Regions from separate parts of the Novosphingobium sp. fls2-241-R2A-195 genome, predicted to be linked through region 1. Evidence: riboswitches for the same ligand, from Rfam matches in the RefSeq annotation. Region 1 holds a riboswitch; each other region holds the start of a gene.
The links. Region 1 has a riboswitch for cobalamin ahead of cobW (cobalamin biosynthesis protein CobW). Riboswitches for the same ligand answer to the same signal wherever they lie in the genome.
Positions count from the first base shown of each region.

Region 1 (4,752 bases):
ACACCAAGGGCTTCGGTCTCGGCATCCCGACCGCGCACCGGCTGATGGCGCGCTTCGACGGCCAACTCTCCTTCGCCGCCGCGCCCGAAGGCGGCCTGATCGCGCGCCTGGACGTGCCCCAGCCGCCGATGGGTTGACGCGCGCCCTTTCGTCATTGCGAGCGCAGCGAAGCAATCCAAGGCGGCGTAGTGCTGCCCTGGATTGCTTCGCTGCGCTCGCAATGACGAAGAGTTGGACGGGAAGGTTTGCCACTAGTCTTCGTGCGCTCGTACGGATAACGCAAGGCCGACGCAGCAGCCGGGAACAACCCGCCGCAAGACGCAAGGCCAAGGAGAGCGACCTGTGAACTGGTGGACTATCGACGAAACCCATGACCCTGCCCGCAAGAGCTGGGTTGAAAGCGCCGAAGGCCACCGCGACTTCCCGGTCCAGAACCTGCCTTTCAGTGTGTTCTCCACCTCAGAAGAGACACCGACGCGGATCGGTGTTGCAATCGGCGACCAGATCCTGAACATCCGTGCACTGGCCACAGCAGGCCTCGTCCCCGCAAACCTCGCCGAAATCTGCAGCGATGCGGACATGGCCCGCCTGCTGGCCATCCCCGCGCAAGACCGCCGCGCCCTGCGCCATGCCCTCTCCGACCTGCTCTGCGACGAAACCCGCCGCCCGGTCATCGAGCCCATGCTGCACCCGGTCGAAGCCTGCATGCCGCACCTGCCGACACGCATCGGCGACTACACCGACTTCTATGTCGGTATCCATCACGCCAACAACATCGGCCGCCAGTTCCGCCCGGACAACCCGCTGCTGCCCAACTACAAGCACGTGCCGATCGGCTATCACGGCCGCGCGTCCTCGATCCGTCCCTCGGGTGTTCCGGTCGTGCGCCCCACCGGCCAGCGCAAGCCGCCCGAGGCCGATGCGCCGATCTTCGCGCCGACTGCAAGGCTCGACTACGAACTGGAAATGGGCGTCTGGATCGGCAGCGGCAACGACCTCGGCGAGCCCGTGCCGATCACCGATGCTGCGCAGCATATCGCCGGTTTCTGCCTGCTCAACGACTGGTCCGCGCGCGACGTGCAAGGCTGGGAGTACCAGCCGCTCGGCCCGTTCCTGTCGAAGAACTTTCACTCGACGATCTCGCCATGGGTCGTCATGCCCGAAGCCCTTGCGCCCTTCCGCGTGGCCCAGCCGCCCCGACCTGAAGGCGACCCGCAGCCCCTGCCCTATCTGTCTGACGCGGATGATCAGGCCCACGGCGCGCTGGGCGTTATGCTGCAGGTCCACCTGACCACGCAGGCCATGCGCAAGGCCGGGCTTCCGCCCCATCGCCTCAGCCAAGGCCCGGCGACCAACATGTACTGGACGGTGAACCAGATGGTCGCGCACCATGCATCCAATGGCTGCAACCTGACGCCCGGCGACCTGCTCGGCACCGGCACGATTTCCGCTCCCGAGCGAGAGGGTTTCGGCAGCCTCATGGAATTGTCGCAGGGCGGCAAGTCGCCCCTCACCTTGGCCAGTGGCGAGACCCGCACGTTCCTGGAGGACGGCGACGAAATCTCCATCACCGCCACCGCCGCCGCAGAGGGCTTCGTTTCCATAGGTTTCGGAGAATGCCGCGCCCGCATCCTTCCGGCACGCTGAAACCAACACTTGCGCCCACCCCTGCCTCCCGGTATCCGCCGGGGACAAGATCGCGCCGGTGCCCCGCAAGGGGCTTAAAAGGGAAGGCGGTGGGAACGGTTCGCCGTTCGAATCCGCAGCTGTCCCTGCAACTGTAAGCGGCGAGCGCGATGCACATCGCTTCCCCCCTCACCGTGCGGGGAGGCAGCCACTGAGGCCGGACGCTGCGACATGCGAGGCTTCGGGAAGGCCGTGCATCAAGCTGTGACCCGCGAGCCAGGAGACCTGCCGGCGTCTGGTCGCTCTTGCCTTGGTCCAGGGGATGGCCGCGGCACGGTTCACCGTCTGAGCGACGACACGCATGCGGCTTAGGGGCCGCAGCGGAGCAGGTCGCCGGGCGTCTTCGCGCCTGTCCGTCGCCCCTGCCCCGCGCCGGCGCGAAAGCGCCGGTACGCCCCGCCGCGAGAAGTCGCCGGCGCGGGAGTTGAGAGCCTTGAGCAAAGTACCCACCACCGTCATCACCGGCTTCCTCGGCGCCGGCAAGACCACGCTGATCCGCCACCTGCTGCAGAACGCGAAGGGCCGCCGCCTCGCCCTCGTCATCAACGAGTTCGGCGACGTCGGCGTCGACAGCGAACTGGTCAAGGGTTGCAACGACGAGGCCTGCCCCGAGGACGATATCCTCGAACTCGCCAACGGCTGCATCTGCTGCACCGTGGCCGACGACTTCCTGCCGACGATGCAGAAGCTGCTCGACCGCGAGACCCCGCCCGACCACATCATCATCGAGACTTCGGGCCTCGCGCTGCCCAAGCCGCTGGTGAAGGCCTTCCAGTGGCCGGACATCCGCACCCGCGCGACGGTGGACGGCGTGATCGCCCTGATCGATGCCGATGCCGTCGCCGCCGGTCGCTTCGCTACGGACGAGGAAGCCCTCGCCGCCGCCCGCGCCGCCGATCCCAACCTCGACCACGACAGCCCGCTCGAGGAACTGTTCGAGGAACAGCTGGGCTGCGCCGACATGGTGGTGCTCAACAAGACCGACCTCGTCGATGCGGACGTGCTGGCCGAAGTCGAGAAGACCGTCGCCGCTGAGACGCGCCCCGGCGTCAAGATCGTGCGCGCGGACCACGGCGCGGTGGACATCGCCGCGCTGCTCGGCATCGTCGCGGCCGCCGAGGACGACCTCGACAGCCGCAAGTCGCATATCGACGGCCTCGACGACGATCACGACCATGACGACTTCGACACCTTCATCCTGAACGGCGGCGAAGTGGCGGACCTCGACGCGCTGCTGGCGGGCCTGAAGGACCAGATCGCCGCGCACGACGTGTTGCGCGTGAAGGGCATGGTCGCGCTGGCGGGCAAGCCCAGCCGCCTCGTGCTGCAGGGCGTCGGCCCGCGCATCCAGCACTTCTTCGACCGCGCGTGGAAGCCCGAAGAACCGCGCCGCACGCAGTTGGTGGTGATCGGCCAGAAGGGGCTCGATCAGGCCGCCATCGAAGCCGCGCTGGCAGGCGTGCTGGGTTCGGTCCCGGCGTGATTCCTTCTCTCTCCCTTCGTCATTGCGAGCGGCGCAGCCGCGCGGCAATCCAGAGCCGCGCGAACCGCCCTGGATTGCTTCGCTGCGCTCGCAATGACGAGCGGTGGGGAAGCGGACGGGCGTTGAACGAAGACCTCCGGCTCTACCCCCTCCTTCGTCATTGCGAACCCGCGCAGCGGGTGAAGCAATCCAGGGCGGTTAGCTCTGCCGTCAGCCCGGCGAGCGCCGCCTGATGCACCTGCTTTCCGCCACCCCGGGCACGATCTCCAACGGCGAGGAGGCGATCGACCTCGACCAGCCGCCGGGCGACATCGTCATCCTGACGGTGGCGGACAGCGAACTCGCCTGCTTCGCCAAGGCAGCGGCAGGGCTGCCGGAGGGCGCGCCCAGCGTCCGCCTCGCCAACCTGCTGCAGTTGCGGCACCCGTATTCGGTCGATCTCTACGTCGAGAAGGTGATCGCCCACGCAAAATTCGTGTGCGTGGTGCTGCTCGGCGGCAAGAGCTACTGGCCCTACGGCATCGACGAAATCGCCCTGATCGCCCGCGAGAAGGGCATCGCCTTCGCGGCCATCGCCGACGGGCGAGAGGATGATCCGACGCTGACGGTCGCCTCCACCCTCCCCGCCGAGACGGTCGAGCACCTCCGCGACTATCTGCGGCAGGGGGGCAGCGCCAATGCCCTCTCGTTCCTGCGCACCGCCGCGCGGCTGATCGGCGAGGATTCCGGCCAGCCCGACGACCCGGTGCCGGTGGCCGACGCGGGGCTCTACGTGCAAGGCGTGGACCGGCCGAGCTTGGCCGACTTGCGCGCATCATGGCGTCCCGACGCCCCCGTCGTGCTGCTGGTATTCTACCGCGCGCTGATGATCGCGGGCACGCTCGACGCCGTGGACGCGATGGTCGCCGCATTGCAGGCTCGCGGGTTCAACGTCGCCGCCGTCCATGTCCGGGCGCTGCGGGAGCCTTTCGCCATCGACCGGCTCGGCGGCCTGATGACCGAGATTGCGCCCGACGTGATCGTCAATGCCACCAGCTTCGCCTCCTCTTCCTCGGGCGAGCCGCGCGTCGGCGGGGTTCTCGAACGCGCCGACTGCCCGATCCTGCAGGTCGCTTTCGCGGGTGTCGAGGAAGCGGACTGGCAGGCCGCCGCACGCGGCCTCGGCCCGCGCGATCTGGCTATGAACGTGGCGCTGCCCGAACTCGACGGCCGCCTGTTCACCCGCGCCGTCGCCTTCAAGGCGGCCGAACGCTTCGACGAAGTGACGAAGTGCGGCATCGTCGTCCCCCGCGTCGCGCCGGACCGGGTGGCGTTCGTCGCCCACCTCGCCGCCAACTGGGCGAGCCTGCGCCGCACCGCGCCCGCGCAGCGCAAGGTGGCGCTGGTGCTGGCGAACTATCCCAATCGCGACGGGCGGATCGGTAACGGCGTCGGCCTCGACACGCCCGCCAGCGCGGCCTCGATCCTCTCCAGCCTTCGTGCCGCCGGATACGATACCGGCGGCGCGCCCGAGGACGGGCAGGCGCTGATGCGGCTGATGACCGGCGGGGTGACCAACGACTTGACCTCGCTGGATCGACCCG
Region 1 is NZ_JARVRY010000006.1:22,675-27,426, forward strand. Features, by position in the region: gene QRN25_RS05405 (sensor histidine kinase) at 1-137, shown strand, start outside; gene fahA (fumarylacetoacetase) at 343-1,647, shown strand; cobalamin riboswitch at 1,692-1,933, shown strand; gene cobW (cobalamin biosynthesis protein CobW) at 2,120-3,169, shown strand; gene cobN (cobaltochelatase subunit CobN) at 3,402-4,752, shown strand, end outside.

Region 2 (4,752 bases), on a different contig from region 1:
TCGAAGGCGGTAACCGGCCTCTCGTGGCACCCCGAGGGCTACACCCTGCCGCTGATGGAAACGCCCGAAACGGTCGCCAACCTGCAGATCTTCTGGAAGCGCAAGGGCTGGGAAATCTACGGTGCCTGGAACTACCAGTCGGAGTTCATGGGCGGCATCAACGACTTCGGCAACAACCCCTACGAACAGGGCTACAGCTTCGTCGACCTGACCTTCCGCAAGACCTTCATGAAGAAGTCGTCGATCCAGTTCCAGGTCCGCAACCTCTTCGATTCCCACACATATTGGGAAACCGTCTCGTCCGGCACCGGCGCCAGCCGCGCCTATGTCAAGAACGGCCGCAGCATGACGCTCGGCTTCAACATGATCTTCTGAGGGGAACAAGGATGACTGCGACCCGAACCCTTGCCAGCGCGCTGTTGCTGAGCGCGTTTCCCCTCAGCGCGGCGGGGGCGGCTGATGCCGTTCCCGCCGCGCCCCCTGCGGTGATCCTCGCCCCGGCGACGGTGAACCCCGAGCGCATCGTGCTCAATCTCACCGCCGACCCGGCGAGCGAGATGGCGGTGACCTGGCGCTCGGCGCCGGGCTCTGCCGGGCAGGTGCAATATGCGGTGGCGACCAGCAGCCCGGACTTCGTGAAATCCCCGATGACCCTCGCCGCGACGACCGACGACGCCGTCCTGCCCGTGCGCGAGGACCCCGCCTTCCGTGCCGCCTATCACTCGGCGGTGCTGAAGGGCCTGCAGGCCGATACCGTCTACGCCTACCGCGTGGGCGACGGCACGCACTGGTCCGAATGGCTGCAGTTCCGCACCGCCTCGCGCGAGGCGAAGCCGTTCCGCTTCATCTACATGGGCGACATGCAGAACCAGATCCTGTCCGAAGCCTCGCGCACGCTGCGCATGGCCTTCCGGCAGGCGGGCGACGCGGCGTTCACGATCCATGCGGGCGATCTCATCAACCGCCACGACAGCGACGCCGAATGGGGCGAATGGTTCACGGCCGGCGGCTTCCTCTATGCCCAGACCCCGCAGATGCCGACGCCGGGCAATCACGAATACGTCAAGGACGAGACCGCCCGCGCCGGCTCCTCGATCAACGGCCAGTGGCGCCGCCAGTTCACCCTGCCCGAAGACGGCCCGGCCGACGTTCCCGCCAGCCGCGAAACCAGCTGGTACACCGACTATCAGGGCCTGCGCCTGATCTCGATCGATTCCATGCAGGTCGACCGCGATGAGAAGGCGAGGAAATCCATCATCAAGTGGCTCGATGGCCTTCTGGCGCACAACCCCAGCCATTGGACGGTGATGTTCCTGCACTTCCCGCTGTTCTCCAGCGAACCGGGCCGCGACAACCCGAAAGTGCGCGCGGCACTGAAACCGCTGATCGACAAGTACAAGGTCGATCTGGTGCTGCAGGGCCACGACCATGGCTATGCACGCGGCGCAATCGGCCCAGATGGCCCGACCACCGACGATGCCGGCTCAACGTATGCGGTGTCGGTGGCCGGTCCCAAAATGTACGATGTCGGCAGCTTGACCTGGGCGCGCAAGTCGGCGTCACGCACGCAGGCCTATCAAGTTATCGATGTGACTCCGGATCACCTGACCTACCGCGCCTACACTGCCACCGGCGAAGCGCTCGACGAAGTCTCGCTGCGTAAAAATACACGTTGACGGCCGGGATCTGGAAACCATCAGTTCGGAAGCAAGCTTTCCTCGCCGCGACGGACACCTTAGCCATCGCGACGAGGATTCTTAAACTGCCCGAGGATAGCAAAGGCGAGGTGTTAGAACTGATCGTGTCGATAGGCATGAAATCCTTTAAAAAATCGGGATATCGACAGAGTTTTGGCGCAGCCTTACGATCGACGAATGGTACAGCCCCCATATTGACAGTTACTTATAATTACCAATACCCGGCTGGGCAGTGCTCATAAGGTGCCTGTCAATCGCTACTGCCGTCGATCCTTAGCTGACACTCAGACTCGGATTGCCTACGTCTACTCCGGCTTGTCTGCTTTCTTTATATCCGCAATCTTTCCGCTGCGGCGCCGCGCGATATTTCCAAAAACATTCTGCGACCAATCAGACACTCTTGTGTCTTGGGAAGGGTTGGGATAGCGCGCTGTGCCTGCGCCCTCATCGGCGCGGACGAGATCGCGCCGGTGCTTCGAAAGAGGCTTAAAAGGGAACGCGGTGAGAGGGGTTTTTGCCCCTCGAATCCGAGGCTGTCCCTGCAACTGTAAGCGGTGAGCGCGATGCATATGCGCGGCGGGGCGAAGGGTCCTGCCGCCAGTCACTGGGCCGGACGCTGCAACATGCGAGGCCTGGGAAGGCCGTGCATCGCTGCGTTGACCCGTGAGCCAGGAGACCTGCCTGCGTCTGGTCGCTCATGCCGTGGTCCAGGGGGTGGCCAGGGCCCGGAATCATTCCGTTCGAGCGACGAACCAGCGGTGGAGGCCGCATCGGTTCGCGCAGACGGTCGCCCGCGGCGTCCGGCCGCAGGCGCGTGCCGACCGTCTTTATGGCGGCACGTCTCCCACCCAGTCGCAGGCGCCCGGGGGGAATGACGATGAATTTGATGACAACCGTTGCGCTGGTGCGCATCGCGACAGGGATCGCGACTGGCAGCGCAATGGTACTGGCGACGGTGCCAGCGCAAGCCAAAGAGGTCCCCGCCGACATCGCACCCGGCGGCTCCAGTGAGATCGTGGTGTTCGGACGCGGCGAGGCCAAGATCGGCACCGCTCATGCCGCCAGCGAAGGTAGCGTCGGCGGATCCGACCTGCTGGTCCGTCCGCTGCTGCGGGTCGCCGAACTGCTCGAGGCGGTGCCCGGCATGGTGGCGGCGCAGCATTCGGGCAGCGGCAAGGCTAACCAGTACTTCCTGCGCGGCTTCAACCTTGATCACGGCACCGACTTCACGACCTACATCGACGGCGTGCAGATGAACCTGCGTAGCCATGGTCACGGTCAGGGTTATCTCGATCTCAACGGTCTGATCCCCGAGGTCGTCGCCCGAGAGGATTTTCGCAAGGGACCGTACCGCGCCGATGGCGGCGACTTCGCACTGGCGGGCGCGGCCTCCATGACCACTATCGATGGGTTCGACCGCCCGTGGATCTCGGTCGAAGGGGGATCCTACATGTCGGGGCGCCTGGCCGCCGGTGGAACCGTCAAGGATGTGGCGGGTGGCAGCCTGACGCTGGTGGGGCAGGCGAAGCGCTATGACGGGCCCTGGCAGGAGGCAGAACACCTTCGGCATTACTCCGGCTTCGCGAAGTACACCGCGCCCACCGGCGGAGGCACCCTCGAAGCTTCGCTCCATGCCTACCACGCCACCTGGCGGCCGACCGAGCAGATCCCGGAGCGGATCATCGGCAGCGCGCTGTGTCCTGACGAGTTCTGCTCGCCCGATCCTTCGGCGCGCGGCCGCACCACACGCTGGGTTGGCAACATCGCGATGCGGCAGCCGAGCTGGAACGCGAATGTCTATGCCCAGTACTACAACTGGAACATGTATTCGAACCCGACGTACGCCGATCCCGATGGCACCAGTGCGCAGATCGACCAGTTCGACAAGCGCTGGATCGTGGGCCTCACCGCGCGCAAGCAGTGGGATGTGGACTCGACGCTGCAATTGAGCGTGGGAACCGAAAACCGCTACGATCACATCGGCAATGTCGGGGTAAATCGCGCAGACACCCGCGCCTTCCTGTCCTCACTGGGACGATACCACGTCGAGGAACTGTCCGGCGCGCTCTACGGTGAAGCGACCTGGAAGCCGGCGCGTGGCCTCAGGCTGACCGGCGGCATGCGGGCAGATTACTACCGCTACACGGTTCGCGCGCGAGATGCCGTGGCGGCCGATCTGGGAACCGGCAGTGGGCATGATTCCATCATATCACCCAAGGTATCTGCAGCCTACGAGATCGTCCCTCAGTTCGAGGTCTACGCCAACTGGGGACGCGGTTTCCACTCCAACGACGTGCGCGGCGCGATAAACGTGGAATCCCCCGTGCCCGTGCTCGTGCGCGGCACCGGCAAGGAATTGGGCGGGCGCCTGCAACTGGGCACCGTCTCGCTGACGGCCACGTACTGGTGGCTCGACGTGGGCAGCGAACTGCGCTTCGTCGGCGATTCCAACGCGGTGGAGCCGACTGGCGCCAGCAAGCGTCATGGCTACGAGGTAGTCGGGTTCTGGCGGCCGCTGCCGTGGCTGGCACTCGACGGCAGCTATGTCGCCAGTCACTCGCGCTACGACAATGGCGATCGCATTCCCAACGCGGTCGAGAACGCGGTCTCTGCCGGCGCGGCGATCGTGCTCGACTCATGGGAGGCGAGCGTGCGCGTCCGACATCTGGGGCCCTACCCGCTGATCGAGGACAATTCGGTGCGCGACAAGGGCAGCACGATCGTCAACGCCCGCGCCGCATGGAAGGGCCGCAAGATCGAGATCTACGGTGAGGTGCTGAATATCTTCGACAGCCACGACAAGGACATCGCGTACTACTACGAATCCTACATCCCGGCGTTCGACACCCATGGCCCGGTGGAGGGGCGTCTCAGCCGCGTGATCGAGCCGCGCACGTTCAAGATCGGCGCACGCTTCACATTCTGATCAAACGCCCTGCCCTGCCCCGCCGTTCGGCAGGGCAGGGCGTGGTCGTGCTGCGATTCTACTCAATGCGAAGATCCGTTCCGACCCTGGTTGGTCGCTCAATCGCCGATTTCCATTCCCCAGGTGCAG
Region 2 is NZ_JARVRY010000021.1:70,977-75,728, forward strand. Features, by position in the region: gene QRN25_RS15515 (TonB-dependent receptor) at 1-375, shown strand, start outside; gene QRN25_RS15520 (purple acid phosphatase family protein) at 387-1,676, shown strand; cobalamin riboswitch at 2,149-2,396, shown strand; gene QRN25_RS15525 (TonB-dependent receptor) at 2,569-4,623, shown strand.
Region 2: another riboswitch for cobalamin. It lies ahead of QRN25_RS15525 (TonB-dependent receptor); the one in region 1 lies ahead of cobW (cobalamin biosynthesis protein CobW).

Region 3 (4,752 bases), on a different contig from region 1:
CAGTAGTCGTAAGCCCAGGGATATTCGAAGGGCTTGTAGGTCTTGCGGGCTTCGAGAAGGGACATGGGCGGCTCCGGTGGATCGTCTGAAATTGCGTTCACCCACAACGCTTTCACGCTTGGGCGGAAAGGCCAGAGATAGGCAAGATCGCGCGCAAATCGAGTGCGTGAATCATCTTCCCACAGGAATATGTGGGGGCAAGGAAAAAGTGCAGCCCCAAGGGGTTGTGGGTGCGATTAATTTCGCCGCCCTCGTCCGAATCCCCGGATTGTGCCGGTCAGAGGACTTCGGCGACGCCTTTCAGGCTCTCTCCCAGCTTGTCGATCGCCTGCGCTTTCAGCTGGTGCACACGCGGGATCGAAACTTGCAAGACCTCGGCGATCTCAGCTAGGTTCAGTTCCTCGACGAAGTAGAGCTGCACGATCAGCTTGAGCCGATCCGGCGGGTCGGTGATCGCCGCGATGACCGCGCCGCGCATCTCGACATCGACCAGCATCGCGAAGCTGTCAGGCGTTTCCGTGGCGCAGGTCATCGACTGATCGGAATAGACCTTGTCAATCGGCTCGAAGCGCATCGGGCGGGCGGCGTCCTGCAGCGAAACCAATTCGCACTCGCCAATGCCCATCGCCTGTGCCAGTTCGTCGGGCCTCGGATCGCGGCCGAGCCAGCCCCGGAGCTGCGTCTCTTTGTCGGCCAGCATGCGGCGTCGCTCGGACGTCCCGCGCGTGCCCGGCGCGGCGCACGAGGTCCAACATCGCCCCCCTCACCCGCATCTTGGCGTAGGCGGCGAAGCCGTCCTCGGTCTGAAGGTCGTGCATCTGCACGCATTCGGTGAGGGCCGCCAGGCCCAACTGCGCTAGATCCTCTCCGGGCGGCCCGATGCCGTGGACGTACCAGGCTTACCGCTTAACCATCGGCAGGAGGCGGCGAACCCGGTCGGCCACGTTGCCCTCGTTAGCGCTGCGGGCGGAAAAGGACATCTGGTCGATATTCATGCGACCCAACTTTCTTCGGAGGCGCTTTCTTCAACGGGGGCGGAAAGGCCCATCGCATCATGGGGCCGGCCGGCGCAGCCGATCTCGTCGATCACTTCGATCGGCTGCGCCGCAGGCATTCGGAGATCGAGGGGACCAGGCACAGCAGCGCGGCGAGCGCGCGAAGTGCTGGGCTCCACCACTAGTGCCAGCGGCAGGGAATGCACGACGGCATCGCCGAAGACCGCTTCCACCGCATCGAGGGCGCGGCCGACCACGAAGCGCTAATCCCCACCGACCCGCATGACCCGAGGAACCGGCGGATTTCGGTGTCGGTGATGGATTGAGGAGGTGCGACTGACTGCTGGGGCTTCGACAAGCTCAGGGTGAGCGGCAGTAGCGCAAACCTCCAAACCCGCTCAGGCTGAGCTTGTCGAAGCCCCGAGCCCAAACGCATCCATTGCCACCGCGATGCCCCTCCCCTTGCTTCGCCTCCCGCATCACCACACCCTCCCCGCAAAAGGGAGAGCCTCATGCAATTCACCGGCCCCGCCGAGGACCGCGCCGCCATCCGCGAACTGATGGAGACGTACGCCGACGCCGCATCGCGGATCGACAAGGCGCAGTGGCTCGATTGCTGGGCGCCCGATGCCGAGTGGATCACCAGCCACGCCGAAGTCCGGGGCCACGAGGCCCTCTCCCGCACCTGGGACGATCTGTTCGCCACGATGGAGGCGATGGTCTTTTTCGCCATGCCCGGCGCGATCCAGGTTTCGGGCGACACTGCCAAGGGCCGCTGCCACGTGCGCGAAATCGCCCGGATCGAAGGCAAGGTGATGAAATTCGCCGCCCGCTACGACGACGAACTCGTCCGCCACGGCGGGCGCTGGCGCTTCGCCCGGCGCATTTACGCCATGAACATCGCCGAATAGCGCGCGCCTCTTGCGGCGGGACGGCCGCGCGATTAGGAAAGCCGCGTCGAAGCGCTCATCCCGAGCCTTTCGACAAAGATCGCGCCGGTGCCCCGCAAGGGGCTTAAAAGGGAACGCGGTGAGGATGTTCTCATCCAAATCCGGGGCTGTCCCTGCAACTGTAAGTGGCGAGCACGATGCATAGGCCGGTGCCCCGAAGGTGGACACCGGCAGCCACTGGGCCGGACGCTGCGACATGCGAGGCCACGGGAAGGCCATGCATCAAGCGATGACCCGCGAGCCAGGAGACCTGCCTGCGTCCGGTCGCTCTTGCCTTGGTCCAGGGGATGGCCGCGGCACGGAACTGTCCGTCTGAGCGACGCAACGTGCGGCGGGGGCCGCATCGGCGCGAGGTACGCCGGGCGCTGCCGCGTCCGTCCGGGGCCTCCCGTGCCGACCGCGCCGACGGCGCGGCAGTCCCCCGTCAGGTCGCCGACGCGAAGACGGATCATGACGCCGATGTCGCCTGCGAAAACCCCTCTAAAGAGCCGGATAACTGTGCTCTTTTCCATACTTGCCGCCGCCAACCTCCTCGTTTGGGGCTGGGCCTTCAGCCTGTTCCACGCCAGCCCGGTGATGCTGGGCACCGCCCTCCTCGCCTGGAGCCTCGGCCTGCGCCACGCCGTCGACGCCGACCACATCGCCGCCATCGACAACGTCACTCGCAAGCTGATGCAGGAGGGCCAGCGCCCGATCACCGTGGGCCTGTGGTTCGCGCTCGGCCATTCCGCCATTGTCCTGATCGCCGCGACTACCATCGCGCTGGCAGCAGGCACTCTCGATGATTTCGAGGCGTTCGGCCGCTCGGGCGGGGTGATCGCCACGATCATTTCGGCGACCTTCCTGTTCCTGATCGCGATCATGAACCTCGCGATCCTGCGCGGGGTCTGGCAGCGCTTCGTCGAAGTACGGCGCGGCGGGACCTATGCCGAGGAAGACCTTGACATGCTGCTCGCCGGGCGCGGGCTGATCGCGCGAATCCTGCGCCCCGTGTTCCGGCTGGTGCGCCATGCCTGGCACATGGCGCCGCTCGGTTTCCTGTTCGGCCTCGGTTTCGACACCGCCACCGAAGTCGCCATCCTCGGTCTGTCCGGCGCCCATGCGGCAGACGGGATTTCGTTGGGCTCGGTACTTGTATTCCCGGCGCTGTTCGCAGTTGGCATGGCGCTGGTCGATACCGCCGACGGCGTCATCATGCTGGGGGCCTACGAGTGGGCCTTCGTCAAGCCGATCCGCAAGCTCTACTACAACATCGTCATCACGGCCATCTCCGCCATGGTGGCGCTGGTGATCGGCTCGATCCAGACCGCCGCGCTGCTGTCGGAGAAATTCGGGCTGGAGGGCGGCGTATGGTCCGGGGCGGCCTCGCTTTCGGAGCAGTTCAACACGCTGGGATTCCTGATCATCGGCCTGTTCGTGATGTGCTGGTTACTGAGCTGGGCCGTGTTCCGTTGGGGCGGGCTGGACACGGTAGAGATGCGGGCAACGGCCAACCCACCCCGCTGCGACTAGGTCGCAAACGACCAACCCTCGTTCCCTTCCGCAAGCGGGAGGGAACGAGAGTGGATCTTTTTCAACGCAAGAAAGCTCGGACCATGAGGAACCACGGCCTTTTCGAATCTTCCGGGACAGGAAGGCTCTACATAACATTGCGTTATTAGTGCAGCAGCGAGAGGACGCTCTGCTGGCTCTGGTTGGCCCGTGCGAGCATCGCGGTGTGGCCCTTCGGTCGTCAATGCCTATGTCACCACCAAAGTGGACGGCGCACCCGTCGTCATCCCCTCCCGGCCGGGCTTCTGACGGGACAGTTCGGGGAAACCTGTCAGCCCGGCTGCCGGTTCAGGCTGTCAGTGAAGGCGGATGGAAGTCGAGGCCAACTGGACATCAGCGGCATGCGGCGCGCGCTCGCCCTTCGCCAGCACCGCAGCGACGTGCCCGGCCAGCATCGCCAGCGCAAGCGTCGAGCCCTCAGCAATGGCCTCCTCGGAGCCGCCCGGCGGCACCACGGTCGCAAGGCAGGTGTCGTGACTGCCGCGCGACAGCATGAAGGGCATGTCCGGGCCGATGATCTCAAGCACGGCGCTCATCGCCGCGCCGCATTCGAGCATCGCATCGATACGCACACGGTCGAGCGGTATGGCACCGTCGATGCCGACGCCGTCCAACAAGGCCAGCGCTTCGCGAATACGGTCGATCTCCTCGCACGCGGCACTGCCCGCGCAATCGTGGAGGAAGTCACGCAGACGCCTCGCATAAGCGCGATCGCCGCCGACATTGTTCGAAGTACTTGCCATTGCCTTATCGTTTTCTTTCGCGTCCGAAGGGTGCGCCACAGTCACCAGACGTGGCCCGGCGTCAATACGCAGTTCCATATAGCCCGGATTCGCTGTCCCACCTTGTTACATCTTATAGAGGCTAGGTGAAACACCCGTGTATTCAGGGCTGCGCAGACTCCTTGCGGAAATCCCCTTAGGGAAACCGCCTCTAGAGCCGCGCTATCGCGTCAAGTCTATCAGCCACCCAGTCCGGCTCGGTAAGCATCAGGTCATGTCCAGTCTCTATATCCCAGATCCTGCCGTGAGATCTCTCGGTCAGTAACTTCATGTCACGCCCCGATATTGTCGAGGTGCAGACGATATGGCTCTCCGGAATGGCGCGCATCGCGGCTTCCCGGGTGAGCACGAGGTTCTGCTCGAAGCATCGCCATGGCTGGACGGTCAACCGGGCATCGATCCATGGTCCCAGCACCGAATCGGTCACTCCGAAAAATGCGGCCATGCCGGGCATCGCCGCCATAACGACTCGCA
Region 3 is NZ_JARVRY010000027.1:63,193-67,944, reverse strand. Features, by position in the region: gene QRN25_RS20170 (ribonucleotide-diphosphate reductase subunit beta) at 1-65, opposite strand, end outside; gene QRN25_RS20165 (sigma-70 family RNA polymerase sigma factor) at 278-700, opposite strand; gene QRN25_RS20160 (hypothetical protein) at 992-1,252, opposite strand; gene QRN25_RS20155 (nuclear transport factor 2 family protein) at 1,508-1,906, shown strand; cobalamin riboswitch at 1,975-2,217, shown strand; gene QRN25_RS20150 (HoxN/HupN/NixA family nickel/cobalt transporter) at 2,405-3,457, shown strand; gene QRN25_RS20145 (hypothetical protein) at 3,793-4,239, opposite strand; gene QRN25_RS20140 (alpha/beta fold hydrolase) at 4,430-4,752, opposite strand, start outside.
Region 3: another riboswitch for cobalamin. It lies ahead of QRN25_RS20150 (HoxN/HupN/NixA family nickel/cobalt transporter); the one in region 1 lies ahead of cobW (cobalamin biosynthesis protein CobW).